Regions from separate parts of the Deinococcus sp. KSM4-11 genome, predicted to be linked through region 4. Evidence: riboswitches for the same ligand, from Rfam matches in the RefSeq annotation. Region 4 holds a riboswitch; each other region holds the start of a gene.
The links. A riboswitch is a leader RNA that binds a small molecule or an ion and turns the genes downstream of it on or off. The one in region 4 is predicted to bind cyclic di-GMP.
Positions count from the first base shown of each region.

Region 1: another riboswitch for cyclic di-GMP. It lies ahead of E7T09_RS21520 (Ig-like domain-containing protein); the one in region 4 lies ahead of E7T09_RS20350 (hypothetical protein).
Region 2: another riboswitch for cyclic di-GMP. It lies ahead of E7T09_RS22085 (NPCBM/NEW2 domain-containing protein); the one in region 4 lies ahead of E7T09_RS20350 (hypothetical protein).
Region 3: another riboswitch for cyclic di-GMP. It lies ahead of E7T09_RS05780 (hypothetical protein); the one in region 4 lies ahead of E7T09_RS20350 (hypothetical protein).

Region 1 covers NZ_SSNX01000012.1:54,170-58,910, forward strand. The annotation lists gene E7T09_RS21510 (ABC transporter permease) at 1-403, opposite strand, end outside; gene E7T09_RS21515 (ABC transporter ATP-binding protein) at 400-1,326, opposite strand; gene E7T09_RS21520 (Ig-like domain-containing protein) at 1,505-1,909, opposite strand; cyclic di-GMP riboswitch class II at 2,280-2,364, opposite strand; gene thrC (threonine synthase) at 2,829-4,256, shown strand; gene E7T09_RS21530 (hypothetical protein) at 4,333-4,741, opposite strand, start outside.
Region 2 covers NZ_SSNX01000002.1:515,759-520,499, forward strand. The annotation lists gene E7T09_RS09415 (Ig-like domain-containing protein) at 1-201, opposite strand, end outside; gene E7T09_RS22085 (NPCBM/NEW2 domain-containing protein) at 458-2,713, opposite strand; cyclic di-GMP riboswitch class I at 2,726-2,804, opposite strand; gene E7T09_RS09430 (lipopolysaccharide biosynthesis protein) at 3,579-4,741, opposite strand, start outside.
Region 3 covers NZ_SSNX01000001.1:1,152,297-1,157,037, forward strand. The annotation lists gene meaB (methylmalonyl Co-A mutase-associated GTPase MeaB) at 1-250, shown strand, start outside; gene E7T09_RS05770 (hotdog fold thioesterase) at 274-687, opposite strand; gene E7T09_RS05775 (PaaI family thioesterase) at 684-1,220, opposite strand; cyclic di-GMP riboswitch class II at 1,438-1,521, shown strand; gene E7T09_RS05780 (hypothetical protein) at 1,524-2,180, shown strand; gene E7T09_RS05785 (DNA-3-methyladenine glycosylase) at 2,227-2,850, opposite strand; gene E7T09_RS05790 (glycosyltransferase family A protein) at 2,945-3,922, opposite strand; gene E7T09_RS05795 (ATP-binding cassette domain-containing protein) at 4,017-4,741, opposite strand, start outside.
Region 4 covers NZ_SSNX01000010.1:94,087-98,827, forward strand. The annotation lists gene E7T09_RS20340 (EAL domain-containing protein) at 1-673, opposite strand, end outside; gene E7T09_RS20345 (S8 family serine peptidase) at 717-1,781, opposite strand; gene E7T09_RS20350 (hypothetical protein) at 1,783-2,331, opposite strand; cyclic di-GMP riboswitch class II at 2,408-2,492, opposite strand; gene E7T09_RS20355 (EAL domain-containing protein) at 3,336-4,741, shown strand, end outside.

The DNA.
Region 1 (4,741 bases), on a different contig from region 4:
AGCACAGCGCGGCCAGCAGCTTCCCGGCGAAGTACAGCGCCGTGGGCATGGGCGACGCGCGCAGCAGCCGCAGCCACCCGCCCGTGCGTTCCAGCGCCACGGCCGACCCGAACGAGAACATCGACAGCGAGAGCAGCGAGTACGCGCCGAAGTTCACCAGGATCAGCGGCCCGACCTTGAACCCCTGATCCGTCGTCTCGTTCACGGCGCTCAGGCCGAACAGCGAGAAGAAGATGACCGGAAAGCCGATGGTGCCCACCGCGAACATCGGGTTGCGCAGCATGCGCCGCAGCTCCGCCAGGGCCAGGGTGCCCAGCGCCGGCAGCAGCGGCGCGCGGCGGGCGGAGGGGGCGGGCGTGGGCAGGCTGACGGTCTGGGCAGGCTGGACAGTGCGGGAGGTCATGCGGTCACTTCCTTGGTGGCAGAGGAGCTGGTCTGGGCAGGAGGCGTGGCGGTCAAGTTCAGGAAGGCGTCCTCCAGGCTGGCGCGGCTGACCTCCAGTTCCGTGAAGGGCGTGCCCTGGCGGATCAGGGCGGTCAGCAGCGCCTCGGGCGTGCGGGTGCGCAGATCCGCGTGCCCGTGGGCATCCACCTCGGCCGAGTCCACCCCCGGCAGGCGGTGCAGCTCGGCCAGCACGAGGTCGCTCGTGAAGCGCACTCGCGCGCCGCCCGCCTGGGAACGCAGCTGTTCCGGCGTGCCGTCGGCCAGCACCGCGCCCGCGTTCATCACGATCACGCGGTCGGCGGCGCGCTCGGCTTCCTCCAGGTAGTGCGTGGTGAGCAGGATCGTGCGGCCCGCGTCCTTCAGTTCCGTCACGGCCACCCAGAACGCCTGCCGGCTCTGCGCGTCCATGCCGGTCGTCGGCTCGTCGATCAGCAGCACCTCCGGGTTGCCCACCACGGCCAGCGCGAAGGCCAGCCGCCGCTTCTGCCCGCCGGACAGCGCGCCCGCCCGCCGCCCGGCCACGCTCCCCAGGTCGGCGAGCGCCAGGGCCTGGGACGCGGCCAGCGGGGCGGGGTAGAAGCGCGCGAACAGTTCCACGGCCTCGCTCACCTTCAGCGCGGGCGGCAGGGCACTCTCCTGCGGCATGGAACCGATGCGGCGGCGCACGTCGTCCTGCCGTGGGTTGCCGCCCAGCACACGCACCTGCCCGGCCGTGGGTGCGCCCAGGCCCAGCATCAGCGAGATCGCCGTGGTCTTCCCGGCGCCGTTCGGCCCGAGCAGCGCCGTCAGTTCCCCGGCGCGGATGTCCAGGTTCAGGCCGCGCAGGGCCGTGACCTTCCCGAAGGTCTTGTCCACGTTCCGCAGCTCGATCGCGTTCGTCATGCCCACAGGGTGCGCTCCGGCCCGCCGCGTTCCCAGTGCCGCGTGTCAGGCGCCCGGGGTGACAGTTGTCACGCCCACCATGGGAAGCCGGTTCCGCCCGGCGTCAGGAACGCGGAGGAACCGGTGAGGTGTGGGCTTGCGGTGACGGAGTCGATGACGTAACCGCGCGGGCGCGGGCCTACTTGCTGATGTCCACCTGAAAGTCCTGCGTGTACTCCGTGACGTTGCGGGCGCTGTCGAACACCTGCACGGTCACCGTGTGCTTGCCATTGTCCTGGGCCCCGAAGAATTTCGCGTAGGAGTTGTACGCCGTGTTGTCGTTCACGAAGGGCTTCCCGTCGATGTTCAGCACGACCCGCGCCACGTTCACGTCGTCACGGGTGGACAGCTGGAAGAACACGTTCCCCGCTTCCCGCAGCGTCTGCGGGAACATCATCATGCTGACCTTCGGGGCCTGCGTGTCCGTCGTGGTCGTGGCCGCGCCCTGCACCGTCTGGCCCGAGACGGTCTGGGCGGGGGCCTGCATGCTGCCACAGCTGGTGGCGAACAGGGCGATCAGGGCGGAGATGACGAGTGCTTTCATGGTGGACTCCAGGGAACAGGTCACGGCCCGGCTCACGCCCTGGACTCAAGGCGGAACGGTCGGTGAAGTGGGAACGACGGAGCACGCCGCGCCGGTCGTCAGGAACGCCGGGGGTGCTGGGAACGGCCGTGAAGCCGCTCTCCGGATCGGTGCTGGGTGGCCGCAGGGGACGCTGACCGCAGGGGTCAGGTCAGGGGCGCGGGCTCACTGCACGCGGGTTCGGCGCGCGGCACTCAGGTGAGCGGCGCAGCCTGGTTGTGGATCTGGGGGCAGGGCGACAGCATGGGCGTGTCGAAGCATCTGGGAACTCCTCTTGCAGCGTGAGCCGCAGAGTATAGGGCCGAACCTTCACCGGAAGGCAAAAGTAAGGCTGTCGAAAAGCCGGTCGCACCACTAGCTCCACGTGTCCCAGGTGCCCGCATACAGGATCACGCTTCATCGCTTCTTCCCGCCTGGTGGTTCTCCAGCGAGGCTTTGATCTTGCCGCAAGCCCTCTTACAAGCCTCGCACTGCCCAGACTGGCCCGACTTCATGATCGGACATGGTGGTTTGTTAAAGTCGGCTGCCGACCACACGGGCCGGTCATGACCATCGGTATTTCCCGCACCCAGCGCGGGCGGATGACCGGACAGGCATGCCGTTCCAGAGGGGCCAGACCCAGGACGATCCGGGGTCGGAGCCGGGCATCATGAAGACGGTGCCGGCGGGTGGGGCCCAGCGTCTGACAGAATGTGCTGTCCATGACAACGTTTACACCATGCCCCCGTGCGCCGTGAGGTCGTGTGGCCTGGGGTACGGTCGGCCATCGTCTCGTGCGGCGCCCTAGCTTCCGCGTGGGCCGCCGGGCGCAGGACTCGGTACAGTGGGCAGCATTGGCCGCGCCCCGACCGGGCCGCGCGGCGCACGGGAGGAAAGAGCCATGAAGTACGTTTCCACGCGCGGCGCGCAGTCCCTGGGCCGCTTCTCGGATGTCCTGCTTTCGGGCCTCGCCCCGGACGGCGGCCTCGCCATGCCCGAGTTCATCCCCACCTTCGGGCCGCAGGAACTCGAGGCCCTGCGCGGCCTGCCGTACCCGGAACTGGCCTTCGCGGTCATGCGGCCCTTCATCGACGACGTACCCGAGCACGACCTGCGCAGGATCCTGCATGTCACGTACGCGCCGGACGTCTTTCACAGCAAGGACATCACGCCGCTGACCCCGCTCGGAACCTCGGGCCTGTACCTGCTGGAACTCAGCAACGGACCGTCCCTGGCATTCAAGGACATCGCCATGCAGTTCCTGGGCCACATGTTCGAGTACGTGCTCGAAGCCCGTGACGAGCGCCTGAACATCCTCGGCGCGACCAGCGGCGACACCGGCAGCGCCGCCGAGTACGCCATGCTCGGCAAGGGCCGCGTGAACGTGTTCATGCTCTCCCCGCACGGCCGCATGAGCGCCTTCCAGCAGGCACAGATGTTCAGCCTGACCGAACCCAACATCTTCAACATCGCCCTGGAAGGCGTGTTCGACGACTGCCAGGATCTCGTGAAGGCCGTGAACGCCGACGCGGACTTCAAGGCCCGCTTCGAGATCGGAGCCGTGAACTCCATCAACTGGGCGCGGGTGCTGGCGCAGGCCGTGTATTACTTCAAGGCCTACTTCGCCCTGAACCTGCCCGCCGGTACAGAAGTGGACTTCAGCGTGCCCTCGGGGAACTTCGGGAACGTGTTCGCCGGCTTCCTCGCCCGGAGCATGGGCCTTCCCATCGGGCAGCTGCTGGTCGCCAGCAACGAGAACGACGTCCTGTACGAATTCTTCTCCACGGGCGTGTACCACGTCCGGCCCGCCGCGCAGGTCGCCGCCACATCCAGCCCCAGCATGGACATCGGCAAGGCCAGCAACTTCGAACGCTACCTGTACGCCATCACCGGCAACGACGCCCCGCAGACGCACGGCTGGTGGCAGGAGGTTGGCCAGGGCCGCCCGGTCGACCTGCGCGGCACGCCCCATTGGGACGCCGTGAAAGCCAGCGGCCTGCGCGGCGGACGCAGCACCCACACCGACCGCCTGGGCACCATCCGCAGCATCGACGAGCGCTTCGCCCGCCTGATCGACCCGCACACAGCCGATGGCGTCCTGGTGGGTGAACGCCACCAGCGCCCCGGCGTTCCGATGGTCTGCCTGGAAACCGCGCTGCCCGCCAAGTTCGAGGAGACCGTGCAGGAGGCCGTTGGGCGCACGCCGGAACGGCCCGAGCGTTTCGCTGGCATCGAGCACGCCAGGAAGGTCTTCGAGGTGCTGCCGAACGACGTGAACCGGCTCAAGGCGTACATCGCGCAGCACCTACAGGCCGCCCAGCGGAGCTGACCGCTGCTGCTTGGCAGGCTGCTGGCCGTGGAGGCCATGTGAGGCCTGAACCGGCGCTTCCCGGCGCTGTTCCGGGTCACTTTACGGCGTAGTGCAGGGTGGCGCTGTCGTCCAGCCCGATCGTATGCGTGCCGCTGGTGGTGGTGTTGGTGATGACCAGGACGTTCCAGACGCGCGTGTAGGGAAGGTTCACGGTGTGGGCGGCGGCGCCGCAGGTCAGCTGGCCGGACACCGTGTCGTCCTGGGTGACATACACCGGGTACCGCAGCATGGATCCGCTCACGGTGGCGGTGTATTCGCGCAGCGGCGTGCCGCCCTGCGCCGACGTGAACCCGGCCGAGTCGAGGTACGCGGCCTGGGCGGTCGGGGCCGTTTCTGTCAGGGTCGAGGCGCACCCGGCGCTCAGGCCGGCGAGGCCCGCTTTGGGCGAGGAGGTGGTCTTCGACTCGATGCCGGTGGCGCTCGTGGGCAGCGCGAGGGTGGCG
Region 2 (4,741 bases), on a different contig from region 4:
ATCCTTGGTGTAGGTGCCTGTGCCCGTCACGTTCACGGTGAAGACCTTCGTGGCGGCCTTGGTCAGCGAGGCACTGGCGGGATTGACGGTTACCTTGGTTACCGCGTTGCTGGGGGCATTGTTCAGGTTGCACGCGGCCAGGGCCAGGGCGGCCAGCGTGGCCACCAGATATGTCTTGACGGGTTGGACTGTCTTCACCATGCAGATCTCCCTGCGAGAACAGCATGTCCTGCATGCTGCCGACGCCGCTTGCGTCCGGAATGTGCGAGTCAGATCGCTCGCCGTCCCATTCCTGCGCAGCATGCCGAGCCCGGCGTAACAGCATCGTTGCACTGCGCGGCACCCCTGGACTCATGAAGATCTGATTCAGGGCTGCTGGCACAAAGAACTGGGCGGCAGGTGCGCTGTCCCGTGGTGGGACTGCACCTGCCGCCCTGGGGCGACGCTCAGACCTGGTTCAGGGAATCCCGATCGGCAGGCCAGCCGTCGTGGCGCGCAGTTCCCAGGCGCTGATGGCCGCCGCAAGGCTGCTGAGCGCGATCGCCTGGTTGGTCGGGCCGACCCGGGTGTTCCCGCCGTCCACGCCGGCCGAAGCGCTGATCGACAGGTCCCAGCGGGCGTTGGGGTTGCTGGTCGAGGGGTTCCCCCAGCCGACCGTGTTGCCCGAGGCCACGACACTCGAGGCGATGTGCGCGGGGTCGCCGGAGTAGTTGCGGATGTAGATTCCAGCGTCGGTGTCAGCGTCGAGCAAGGTGCCGTCTGCCAGCTTCCCGGTGCCGAGCACCACGTTGTTCTTGATGGTGAGGTAGTTGCCGCCGGCCGCCGCGACGCCGTAGTTGCTGGTTTCGAGAATGACGTTGTCCGAGGCTTCCTGGTATGCGCCGCCGCCGTCGCCGAGCATGATGCCGCCGCCGGTGTAGCTGGCCGAGGGATCACCGGCGTACGCTCCGTTGATCAGGTTGTGGTGGACGCGGATCGGGCTGCCGGCCACGCCGCTGGAGGCGTACAGGTTCACGGTGTCTTCGACGTGGGAGGCGCGGGGCGTTTCATCGACGCGGTTCCAGCCGATGTCCACGCGGGGGGCATTCTGGACGGCGTTCAGCTGCACGAACTGCACGCGGTAGAACTTGCCGTTCTGGAACCCACCGTGGCCGTCGCTGTAGCGGCCTTCGATGTCACGGGCGACGTTCTGGCGCACGGTGATCGTGGTGGGGGTGGCCGCCGTGCCCCGCCAGGCGTTGAGGTAGATCCCGCTGGTGTTGGCGAAGGTATTGCGCTCGATCAGGATGGAGACGAAGCCCTCGGCGCTGACGAACCGGCCGGGCGTGCGGGTGACGTCATTCGGGTTCAGGCCCTGTCCGGTGCAGCCGCGCACGGTCAGGGTGGCATTGGACCACGGGGCCGAGATCAGGATGCCCTTGCCGCGCACCGAGCAGTTCTCGATGATGACGGGTTCCGTCGTCTTGACCGTCACGGCGGGAACCGCCGGGTTGAGGCTCTCCCACGCTCCGGTATACGTGCCGCCCTTGGTGATGGTGATCGGGGCGGCGTAGGTCAGGACGGTGGGAGCCGGAGCCGGAGCCGGTGCGGGCGTCGGAGCCGGGGTGGGCGCGGGCGTCGGTGCGGGAGCGGGCGTCGGAGCCGGAGTGGGATCAGGCGCGGGCGTAGGCGCCGGAGCAGGTGCGGGTGCCGGCGTGGGATCAGGGGCCGGCGTCGGCGCGGGAACAGGATCGGGCGCGGGTGTCGGAGCCGGTGCGGGAGCAGGCGTCGGTGTGGGAGCGGGCGTCGGAGCCGGGGTGGGTGCGGGCGTGGGGGTGGGTGCCGGTACCGTGGCCGGCGGAACCACCAGGTAACAGCTCTTGTTCACGAATTTTGCGGGATCGCTGCCGAAGAACAGGTTGTTGCAGGTGCCGGTGCCCGTCACGGACTTGTAGGCCCAGCGGGTATCCACGCCGTAGCGCACCGTCTGGGTGCCCGTCACGGTGAAGTCGTGGCCTTCCGTGACGAGTTTCACGTAGGTCGTGCCGGCCACATCGGCAGCGGTGGCCGTCGGCGCTGTGGCGATGGGCGCGCAGCCGTGGAGGATGGGCGTGGCCCAGTCGGCGTGGTCGGAGGCGTTGCCGTTGCCGGCGTCCGTGACCACGAGCTGCATGGTGCTCCGGCCGGTGAGGTCGACCTTGATGCTCTTGGTCGCGCTGGCGCCGGTCATGATGCCGGAGTCGTACAGTTTCGTGCTGTCGGAGTACACCTGGAAGATGACCGAGCCCTTCGTGCCCACCTCGTCGTCAACACCGATATCCGCTGTCAAGCTGGTGCAGGTGGCGTCCAGGGCGAAGGTGATCTTCGAATTGGCGTGCACGCCGTAGCCGGTGGTGTACGTCTTCCCGGCCAGGGTGAGGTTGCGGCCGTCACCGGCCACGTTCTGGCCGTTGCTCTTGTTGAGTTCGACTGGGCCGTACCCGTTGGTGGCGGACGTCCAGATGGCGCCGCTCAGGGGATTGTCGCCGCTCTTGAGGGCGAGGGCTTCCGCGTAGAGGGGCGTGTCCGTGGTCACGTCCGCGCCGGTCGGCAGCGTGGCGTCCTCGGCCGCCGGGACGCTGGCTTCCGCGGGGACGTCCGGAGTGGAACTGGAACAGGCGGCCAGGGACATTGCGAGTGTGAAGGCGAGCAGCGTGGCAGAAACAGGGGCACGGGAAGAGCGGAAAACGTTCATGAGGTACCTTCCTTCGGTAGCCCGGCGGACTCGATGAGCGAGTTCCGTGGCTTTGCGTCCCTTCCTCACGGAAGGTTTGCCGTTTCGGTGATAGGTCTCGGATGACGCGGATGCGTCTGCTCTCTGACGGGTTCATGATGCTCAACGCTTCACGACACTTTCATCACATTAAGAGTGGGCTGAAGAAAGCTTCATGAAGTCCTCGTGCGTGAAGATGGGAGCCACGCGCTCAGGCTGCGTTCCCACTGGAACGGAGTGGAGAGGGTTCCTCGTCATGCTTCACTTCGTTAAGAAGGTGAGATTGGGCCGTCAGAAGCCTGTCAGGAATCCAGCGTGTCGTCATTGCCCGTTTCCAGGGCAAACGGCCGGGGATGACGTCTGAGCCGACATTTCCCGATTTCATGGCTCCAGGCGTCCCCCATTCAGGGGCGTGTCATGGGCTGGATAAATACTTGGATTCTTGAGGTGCAATCTGACAACCGCCAGTCGGGTGTACCGTGACGCCATACATGCTGAATGTGGCGTGCTAAGTGGCTCCAAGCGTCTGCCAACTCGCCTGACCTGGCCGGGTGACTTCAGATTGAAAACGGAATCTGACCTCAGGTGACTCTCAGGCACTTCACCGGGCAGAAGTGGTCGAGGTTCGGCGGATTCCAGAGCGGTGATGTAAGCGGGACGCCGTAGGTCTCTGCGTGGCCCGACTCCCCGACCCGGCGCCTGCGAGCCATTGGATGGCGCCCCACTTCCTTGAGGTCACTGACCTTCGCAATCGTTGGCTGGATTGTCCGAGCAGAACGGACTCCGCATGGATGAAGCCGCGCTCGCAGATGGCTGGCGCGGCCTCACACTGGGCTTTCGAAAAGGCTCAGCCAGGGGTGCCGGCCAGTCTGCCCCGAAGTTGCTGCAGACTGGTGCGCGCCATCTGCTGCAGTTCGCTGGGCGGCCCGAGCAGAACGACACCCGCCAGCACGGCCGCACCGAGGAGGAGTTCCGTTACGAACAGGAGCGGGAGGGGAACATTGATGGCCCTGAGGGTGAAGACGACGGCGGCTGTCAGCAGGGCCGAGCCCACGAAATAGAGGCCGCCCAGCCCGTACGACAGGGCAATCTCACGGCCGCTGCCTCCGATGATCTGGCGGGCCACGAAGGCGTAGGCGACGCTACGCACCATGCTGGCTGCCACGAGCACGATGGCAATCTGTTCAACCTGCCCGCCCAGGCGGTAGGTCGTCCAGAAGGCTGTGGCCAGGGCGACGAAGTACACCGCCTGAATGGCGATCTTCACATTCAGGCGTGCCGTGGCCTCTGCCAGCACGGCCGAGAGGTTGGTGAGGACGGCAAAGGGAATAAACAGCGCGAAGGTCTGCATCAGCGTGATGGAATCGAGGTACTGGGGGCCGAGCATGACCTTCACGATTTCGGGCGCGTCGATGATGATGCAGCCGGCGGCGCTGAAGATCACCAGTGCCATCGCGCGCAGGCCCGACAGATAGGCGCGGCGCAGGCGTTCGGGTTCATCCTGCACGGCACTGAACGATGGCGCCAGTACCCTCGAGAGGCTCATGGCGAAGTTCGTGGCGGGCATGGCCAGCGTGCTGAACGTCCGGCTGTAGGTGCCCAGTGCCGCTTTCGAGTAGAACTTCGCGATCAGGAAGGTGTCCAGGCTGGCGCTGATGAACTCCAGGAAGTTGATCACCGTGGCCCGCATCCCGAAGGTGTACAGACCCTGGTAGGCCGACACGCGGAAGATCGGCCGCAGCGTGTGCCGGGTGGCCGAGTACAGGATCACGAGCTGGATCAGGCCCTGCGCGACGGCACTGATCACGAGGCTCTGCGCGCCGTAGCCGAGATAGGCCGCGCCCAGGCCCAGCAGGCCGTGCCCGAGGATGTACGAACTGAGTTCCGCCGTGACGAGCGGCTTGAAGCGCAGGGCCCGCCGGAGCAGGCTGGCCGACAGCGTGTTCGCGCCGTACAGCACGTATACACACGCGTACCCGCGGAACACCGGCGCGACATCCGGGTTCTTGA
Region 3 (4,741 bases), on a different contig from region 4:
CGCCCTGACCGGCGAGGGGCTGGAGGCCGTATGGGAGACCGTGGAACGCTATACGCACGCCACCGACCTGACGGCAAAACGCCACACGCAGACTGCCCAGTGGTTCGACGACCTGCTGCGCGAGGCCGCGTGGCGGGCCTTCCGGGAGGGGCTGGACACGCAGCGCCTGCAGGCCGTCCGGCTTCAGGTGCAGGCGGGCACCCTGACGGCCGTGCAGGGAGTGGCCGCGCTCCTGGCACGGCCTGCATGACGAGCCTCCCCTCCTGAGAGGTATCAGCTCCGCGTGGCGGGAATGATCGCCAGCGTGCAGCGCGACGTACAGACAGCCCGGCCCTGCCCGTCCACGATGTCGATCTGCCAGACCTGGGTACTGCGGCCCTGGTGGATGGCCGTGGCCGTGGCCGTGACGAGGCCGCTGCGGACGCCGCGCAGGTGATTGGCGTTGATTTCCAGCCCCACGGCGGTCAAGCCCTGGTCGGCCACGCTGAGGTGGGCGCCGAGGCTGGCGACAGTCTCCGCCAGGGCGACGCTGGCCCCGCCGTGCAGCAGGCCCATGGGCTGATGGGTGCGGGCCTCGACGGGCATGGTGGCGACGACGCGGGTGCCGCTGACCTCCAGCATTTGAATACCGAGGTGGTCGATGAGCGTGTCGGTGGTGCTGAGCATCCGGGGATCGGTTTCGGTCATGGCGTGGCTCCTTCGCGGCGGGCGGCCTCGGGGCGCAGGATCAGGCAGGTGGTGGTGGCGGTGGCGCACAGGCGATCCCCGGCGTCCAGCAGGCGGGCCTCGGCGGTGGCGATCTGCCGGGAGACGCTGACGACCTCGGCGGTGGCGCGCACCTCGCCCATGCCGGCCAGCAGGGGCCGCAGGTACCGGACGCTGAGTTCCAGGGTGGTGTAGCCGACGCCGGCGGGCAGCCGCGTGTGGATGGCACAGCCCAGCGCGGAGTCAAGCAGCGTGGCGAACACGCCGCCGTGGACGCTGCCGATGGGGTTGTAGTGAAATTCCTGCGGGGTCATGCGGAAGGTGACCCTGCCCGGCTGGATGTCGTCCTCTTGGGCGAGCGTGAAGTCCAGGCTGTCGGCGATCGGTGGAGCGGGGTAGTCGCCGCGGGCCATGGCCCGCAGGTAGTCCAGGCCGCTCATTCGGCGGGCCGCGTCCGCGCCGCCGAGGGGGTCGCCCCAGGTATACGTGCGGGTGCGCTGCGGTGAGGTCATCATGGTCTCCAGCGTGGAGAGGGGTTCCGGGCTGTCATGGGTTCAGAGTATGACGCTTATCATATTTCCGTCCAGTGTCGGGACGTCTCCACACAGGGTGATGGGGTGCGTGAAAGGCCGTCTGGCAGGCGGCTGGCGCCTGGGTGAGAATCCTGTCAGAGCCCCGTCGACAGACTGGCAGCAACCAGAGGTTCACTTTGGCCGGTGACGTCCGTCACCCGATGCCCTCGGAGGCCATGACCTTCGCCCCCTACCCGGTCACCTGGGGCGAAGCGAGCCAATGGTGAGACCGAACGAGGAGAACCCATGAAGCTCAAGACCCTGGCCTGGCTCAGCGCCGGCCTCCCCCTGCTGGCGAGTTGCGGCAGCATCGTCGGCGCCGCCATCCCGCCCCAGACCATCAGCAACCCCGCCCACCTGAACGGCGCGACGCTCACGAGCTCCAGCCCGCTGACCGTCCAGCGGGTCGGCACGTCCATCCAGTACGACACCAGCTCCACCATCCCGGCCGGCTCCTTCGACGACCTCGATACCTCGTCCATTCCGCTAGGCATCAAGCCCTACGCCGCCGAGATCAAGGCCAGCCTGAAGTCCGTGGTCATGACGGGCGCGTGCGCGATGCCTGCCTCATTCACGCTGACCGTCGATGCCTTCGCCGTGTCGGTGTGGGACTCCTCGAACAAGGCGGGCGCCGTCACCCTCAGCGCCACGCCCAACCTCAACATCGCGGCGACCCGCACGGACTCCGGCGTGGGCACCAGCACCTACTCGCTGGAGGCCAAGAGCGTGTCAGTCGGCAAGGGTGACGCCAATGTCCCCAAGGCCCTGATGATCCTGACCACCGGCGGCAAGAACGACGTCAGCGTCAGCGCCAAGATCAGCGCCGACAACGACGCCATGGCCGGCTGCAGCCTGACCTTCACCCTGGGCGATTCCAGCGCGACCCTCAGCAGCTTCCACTGATCCCGTGCTGACTAGGCCGCCCGCGTCCCCACGCGGGCGGCCTGATCTAGTCGGCCGGCACCGAGGCCAGTTCCATGCTCGGTGTCGCGGGCGATACCCATGGGTTTCCCCTCAGCACGAAGCGCCACGGCAGGGTGCGGCCCTCCCGGATGCCGATCCGGGCCGTGACCTCGACCGCTCCGTCTGGGACGGCGACCGGTGGCCGGTGCAGGTGCAGCGCCGAACTATTCACCACGGTTCCGGCCACCCGCGCAGGCTCCAGTCCCAGGGCGTAGACCAGCTTGGCCGGGCCGTTCGTCAGGTCACGCTCGCGCGTCACGGGCCGGTTCGTGAGCATGTGCCCCAGCCCCTCCAGCGGCTCGATGGCCCGGATCAGCACGCTGGCGGCCACACCCAGGGGGCGGCACGACACCTGCAGGAGCGGGTGCCCGTGCGCCATCCAGAACAGCCAGTGGCCCGGCGCGATGGCCATGTCGGCGGAACGCGCGGCATGGAAGCGCCCGGCCGTACACGCGGGATCGCGTGGACAGTCGTACGCCTCGACCTCCACGATCCTGCCCGTCAGCCGGGCGCCCTGCGCCGTGACGCGGATCAGCGTCCCTCCAAGCAGGTCACGTGCCAGACGAACCGGATCGGCATCGAAGTGATCCGGGCGCAGCGGCTCCGTCATTGGATCGGGCACCCGTGGGGCCGCAGCATTCGCGTCTGGAGTCCTCTGCCCATATCGCCACGATAGCCCGCCGCCCCGGTTCTGCGCCGTGACCTCAGGGGGCCGGTGGAGCAGGACGGGAGCGGCGACGAACGCGGCCCCACAGGTTGAGCTGGGTGGCCACGCGCCGCAGGCGTCCGGCTGGATTCAGCGCGATGCTGCGGGCCAGCCACACGAGGCCGGAGGGCCGCCGGTCGGCCAGCAGGCCCCCAGCGATCCGGTAGGCATTCAGGCTGGCGGACTCCCGCTCGAAGGCCCGCCGGGCGGCGGCCGGTTCAGCATGCCACTCGGCCATGAACTGCTCGAAGGCCAGTCCCTGCTGACCGGTATGGCGCCGGAGGTTGCCGCGCCGGATGAATTCAAGTTCCAGGCGTTGAAGGTGCAGCTTGCGGCCACTCGTACTGCCGGAATGCACCCGGTAGTTCACGAGGCGCTCGGGCAGGGCCAGCACGGGCGCATGGTCGGCCATCCGGCTCCACAGGCCGACGTCCTCGGCGGCGGTCAGCAGTGGAAATCCGCCCACTGACAGCGCCAGCGTCCGGTCGAAGACCACGCTGGCCGCCAGCAGGTAGATGATGGCGTGCTGATCCATCAGCTGCCGGTACTGGACTTCATCCCTGGGGCCCACATCGAAGTACCCGAGGCGGCCACCCGTCGATCCGATCCGGTAGCCGTACGTGCCGAGGGCGGCCAGGTGCGGGTGGGCAGCCAGGTACGTCATCTGCCGCTCCAGCTTGGTGGGCAGGAAGACATCGTCGTGATCAAGCAGGGCCACCCAGCGCGTGTCTGCCAGCTCCATGGCGCGGTTTCTGGCCACCCGCACGCCTGAGTTGGCCTGCTGGATCACCCGGATGCGGGCATCCTCCAGGGCGTGGCGCTGCGCGATCTCGTGGCTCCGGTCGGCACTGCCGTCGTCAATGATCAGGAGCTGCCAGTGCGGGTAGGTCTGGTCGCGGACGCTGCGGATGGTTTCGTCCAGGTGGCGCTCGCCGTTGAAGACGCAGAGGATGACCGTCACGACTTCCGGAGGCATGCCGGCACTGTAGTGGCCCGCCGGTCACGCCGGGTGTCGACTTGCCCGAATTGTCTGACCTCCTGCCTTGTGGCAACGGGGGGCTGAAGCCCCCTCACCGGCTCAGCAGGCCGCCCTCGTAGATCCGGCGGATGGTCGTGTCGATGTCCGGTTCCTGCACCGTGAGGTCACGCACCGGGGCGTGGGCCGTCACGCGGGCGATGGGCGCGGCGGCCGCTCCCGTGAAGGCGTACCGGACGCGGGGGCCAGCGGCGTGCAGCACCTCTAGGCCCGGAACGTGCGGGGTCGCGGGTACCTCCTCGTAGTCCACGACGAGTTCCCGCGCCCCGCCGTAGCGCTGCTGGAGGGTGGCCAGTGCGCCGTCGTAGAGGAGCTGGCCTTGGTCGATGATCATGACCCGCCCGGCGAGGCGCTGCACGTCCATCAGGTCATGCGTGGTCAGGAGAACGGTGACGCCCTGCTCGCGGTTGATCACGCCCACGAACTCGCGGATGCGTTCGCGGGCCACCACGTCGAGTCCCACGGTGGGCTCGTCGAGAAACAGCAGGCTGGGATCGTGCAGCAGGGCGGCGGCCAGATCGGCACGCATGCGCTGGCCCAGGCTGAGGGAGCGGGCCGGCGTGCCCAGGAACGGCTCCAGATCAAGGAGGGCCGTGAAGCGGGCGAGGTTCTCCCGGAAGCGGCCCTGCGGCACGCGGTACACGTGCCGCAGCAGGTCGAGGCTGTCCCGCACCGGCAGGTCCCACCACAGCGTCGTGCGCTGCCCGAACACCGCCCCCAGCCGGGCCACGTGACGGCGCCGCTCGCGCCACGGCACCA
Region 4 (4,741 bases):
TGAGTGCCGATTCCAGGTCACCTTGATCACGCTGTACTTGCCCCAGGCCGTGCCAGGCGCTGGCCGCGAGAGCACCATGGTCGCCTGCCAGCGCCTGAGCGCCGGCCAAGAGGGTCAGCGCTTCGCTGAATTGCCCTTGACGCCGCTGCAGGTCGGCGTGGTTGATCATCACCGTCGCCTCGCCGAACGGTTGAGCGGCGAGGCCTGCAAATGTCAGCGCCCGCGTATACTGGGCATCCGCTTCAACAGGCAACTCGAGGGCGTCGTAACATTTGGCCAGATTGGCGGCCACCACCGCGGCGCGGGCCGGCCCCGCCTGCTGGGCCACCTGGTCAGCGCGCAGCAGATGGTCGAGCGCCAGGTTGAAACTGCCCAGATCGAGTTGTACCGCGCCGAGATTACAGAGCACGCCCGCACAACCGCCCTGGTCTCCCAGCGCCTGACGAATCGAGAGGGCTTCCTCCAGGTGGGCAAGGGCGCTCTGACTCTCGCCGCGTCCGTGTTCGAGGCCGGCCAGAGCGTTCAGGGCGTCAGCCAGGATCGGGTAGGCTCCCAGGCTCCGGGCCGCCGCGACAGCCTGTTCAAAGAGCAGTACCGCCCGCGAATCCTCACTATTCCGGAGCTGACGCGCTTGTTCGAGGAGCACCTGGAGGTGTTGTACTGCATCGTTCACGCTGGAGTCCTTCGCACCATCTGAGGTGCCCAGCGCAGAAAACCTACTGGAGCAGCCGGGAGGCGTCCAGCATAGCGCCTGAGCTCAGTTCAGCAGACAGCCGGCGGGCGTCCTTGCCTTCTGCGAGGGCCAGGGCCAGCGCACCGGTCACCAGCGGCGCAGCAAACGAAGACCCACTGGCATTAACCGTCCGGCCACCCGGATAGGCACTCTGCACGGCCACGCCCGGTGCCAGGACTTCACCACCACGGGTGCTCCAGCCGGGAAAGGTGCCGTCCGTGTTCACGGCGCTGACCGAGACGCCGTACTGCCCGAGCGGGTTCTTTCCGTCCAACGCATTGGCCGGCGACTCGGGTCGGTCACTGCCGTCGTTGCCGCAGGCGGCCACCACCAGCACGCCCCGTGACACAGCATGTTGCAGCGCCGCCCGCACGCCTTCATTGGAAACCGAAGCGGCAATACTCAGATGAATGATCTGTGCGCCCTGATCGACCGCGAAGCGGATCGCGCTGGCGACGTTATCTGCATCGCCGAAGCCGTCGGGGCTCAGCACCCGTACCGGCAGGATCTTTGCTCCTGGAGCGACCTGCCGAAGAACGCCAGCCACCGCCGTGCCGTGCCCATACGCGGGTTCGCTGTCCGTGCCCTGTTCCGAAGGATCAAGGTCGTTGTCCACGAAGTCTCTTCCTGGCAACAGCGCGCCTTTGAGCATCGGGTGCTCCACATCGATGCCGGAGTCGAGCACGGCCACCACCACGCCCTTACCCATCTGATGTGCGTGGGCCTGAGCCACGTCGATCTTTACGGCCTGCAGCAGCTTCGAGTTGGCCGGCATCGGCTGAAAGACGCCGTCGGCCCACCACTTGGCGCCGTCAGCCCACCACTTGGCGCCGTCAGCCCACCACTTGGCGCCGTCAGCCCACCACTTCGCTCCCTCGGTGGTAAAGCCCGCATGATCAACCAACCGCGCCCCAGTGGGAGACGTGGCCGCGAGGCTGGCTGCGACCAGCGTGGACTGCGGATCGGCGGGGTGTGAGGGCAGGCTACTGCAGGCACACAGAAGCAGGCTGCCTGATGTCATCAATATGACGATTGAGCGGATCCGCATGTCAGTCTGCCGCCTCTGCCGACGGGGCGGCCATGTCGAGTTGGTCGAGCAGGGCGCGCACTGCGTTCATGAGACTGTGAATATCGGTGGTCTCCACAACGTTGGTGCAACTGTTGTGGTGGCGCTTTTCGGACATCACCTGTACCCAGATCCGGCCGTCGTCGCACAGGAAGCGGAAGCTGGCCTGATGGCCGGGCAGTGGCGTCCAGCCCAGCTGGAAGTGGAGGCAACGGGTCATGAGTTTCTCGAGCAGCCAGTGGTCGAAGACGCTCAACTGCAGGTTGGCGCCAATAGGCGAGACCAGTTGCGCCGTCCAGTGTTGCAGGTGTGCGGCGCGGTACTCCTGGTAAACCCGCTCGGCCAGGTGGTTAACTTCGGACATCAGCTCATGCACGGCGCTGTCCGTACATGAGTTCTGTGCGTGAAGCTGTGATCCTTGAGGAGCGCGGCCTTCAAAGGCGACGGCCGCGCGGGCGCAGCTGCCGTCAAAGTGAATCTGAAGAGACAGATCGAGGCCCAGGGCCTGAACATTGCGGACAATGGAATTCACGGCGCCTCCTCGGCATCTGCTGGATGCCGCTGCTTGAAGCAGTCAGGAAGAAAGGGGAACTGCGACGAATCGCAGCGTGACGGATAGCCGGTCGCACCACTGGCTCAACGCGTCCCAGGTGCCCGTATACAGGACCGCGTTTCTTAGCCTCTATCAGACAAGATCCCGAAGGGCCGTGCTGATACGGTCTACCTTACGAATAAAAATACCCGCCCGCAAGCTGCTCCCTGAATCATAAAGACGAGGGGCGCTGAAAAGTACAATGGATTAAGCCGACCCCGGAAGTGTAGCCAGGTCAGCTTGGCGGCCCCTGTTGGGGTGACCTGAACCCGGAAAACCTGGCCACGTGAGAATGCAGGGTCTGGCACACTTGGCGTGCGGATCACGACTCCTCCCATAGGCAAGCAACTCTGGCCCTTGAGTTCCACCCTGCTGTAGTGAACCGCGTGTAGAAGCCTGCATACCGACGTTTGACAACTGCCTGCCCCCGTCCATCCCGTACGCCGAACCTTGACGAGGGTGGTCTTGCCCGCTCTGTTCACCCCGACGAGCGCCGTGGTTTCCCCGGCCCACAGGGTCAGGTGCTCGAAGACCGCCCGTCCCGCGCCCGGATAGGTGAATGACACGTCCTCGAGCGCCAGCGTGTGGGCCGGCGCCGCAGGGCGCGGGCGTGGGGACGGTGGAGCCGTTATGCTGGGACGCTGCCTGAGGAACTCCAGCAGGTGACTGCTGCACCGTTCCCGCTTCCCACCGTCGTCACCATCAGCAACGGGCAGTCAGGCTCTGGCGCGAGGTCAGGCCGCATGCGCTTTTGACGCTCCTCCGTCTTCCTGAATCCAACAACTTGCCATAACCGCAACCCGGTAATGGAATTGATCCGGGTTTTTTGGTCGATACCATTCGACCTGTAACTCGCCATCCCCCATTAAATGAAGACGTATGTCACTTAGAAGGAGTAAGCTGCGTGAAGCAACCTATCCTCACTTCAGGGGCTTGACACTGCTCTGGGGGTATTTACGCTTCATGTCCGACCTACTGATTTTTATTTCCACACCTTAAACGCTCTTCCTTCATCCCTTGCAATCCTCGATTGCCATGGGGAAATTCTGGAAGTGAATGCTACGTGGCGACAGTTCGCTGATGCCAACGGGCTCACCACGCCTCGATACGCGGTGGGAGTCAACTACCTCCACATCTGTGACTTGACCGACTCACCAGAGGCCAAGGCAGCCGCGCAGGGCATTCGCCATGTTCTCGCTGGGGTGGCCACGGAATACGTTCAGGTGTACTCCTGCCACGCTCCGCACAAGGCACGCTGGTTCCAGTTGCGAGTCGCGCGCATCGACGAGGGGTCAGCCATTCTGGTCGTCCATGAGGACGTGACCGAACGTACGCAGGCTGAAGAACAATTGCGGGAAAACATGGAGTTTTCTCGGGGTTTGCTGGAAAGCAGTCCGGACTGCGTTAAGCTCCTCAACCTCCAGGGCGAGCTCCTCTGGATGAGTGAGGGGGGACAGCGGCTCATGGAAGTTGAGGATTTTGAGCAGTTGCGTGGAGCGGACTGGGTAGGATTCTGGCCTGATGAGACTCAGGAACAGGTCAGGCAGGCAATCAACGCGGCTTTGCAGGGCGCCCTGGGTCGCTTCCAGGGCTACAGCCCGACTACAAAGGGAATCCAGAAGTTCTGGGATGTGGTGGTCACACCAGTGAGGAACACTGAGGGTGTTCCTGTACAGCTCCTCTCTACCTCGCGTGACATCACCGCCTTGCGTGTTGCCCAGGATGAAATTCTGGACAAGGCCTCGGAGACTACCCGAATTCTAAGCAATATCGAGGAGGCCTTTTTTAGTTTGGATAGCCAATGGTGTTTTACGTACTTGAATCCAAAAGCCGAGGAACTCCTTGGGTGCCCATCCTCAGTATTGTTGAGTAAAAACGTATGGGACATGTTTCCGGAGGCTGTAGAAACCGATATCTACAGGTATTACCATACTGCACGAGGCACTCAGCGCAGTGGTCAATTTGAAGAGTTCTACCCACCCCTCAACTGTTGGTTCAAAGTCAACGTTACTCCCCATCCCAAAGGCTTGGACGTGTTCTTTCAGAACATCAATGCCACAAAGATTGAAGAACAGGCACAGGGTGACCGGAACACCATTCTCGAGATGACAGTGGCGGGCCACTCCCTTCCTGAGATCCTGCAGCAAACAGCCCTGATGGTAGAGCGGCAGCTCCCGGCGCACGTCTGCGCCATCTCTCTCCTGCATTATGACCATCTCTCTCCGTATGCAGCGCCCAGCTTTCCTGCGCCGCTGCACGAGGCGATTGCCAGCCTCAAGGTGCTCGAAGGCAATGGTGCCTGCACCGCCGCTGTCCTGCGTGGTGAGGTGGTTGTGGTGGAGGACACTGC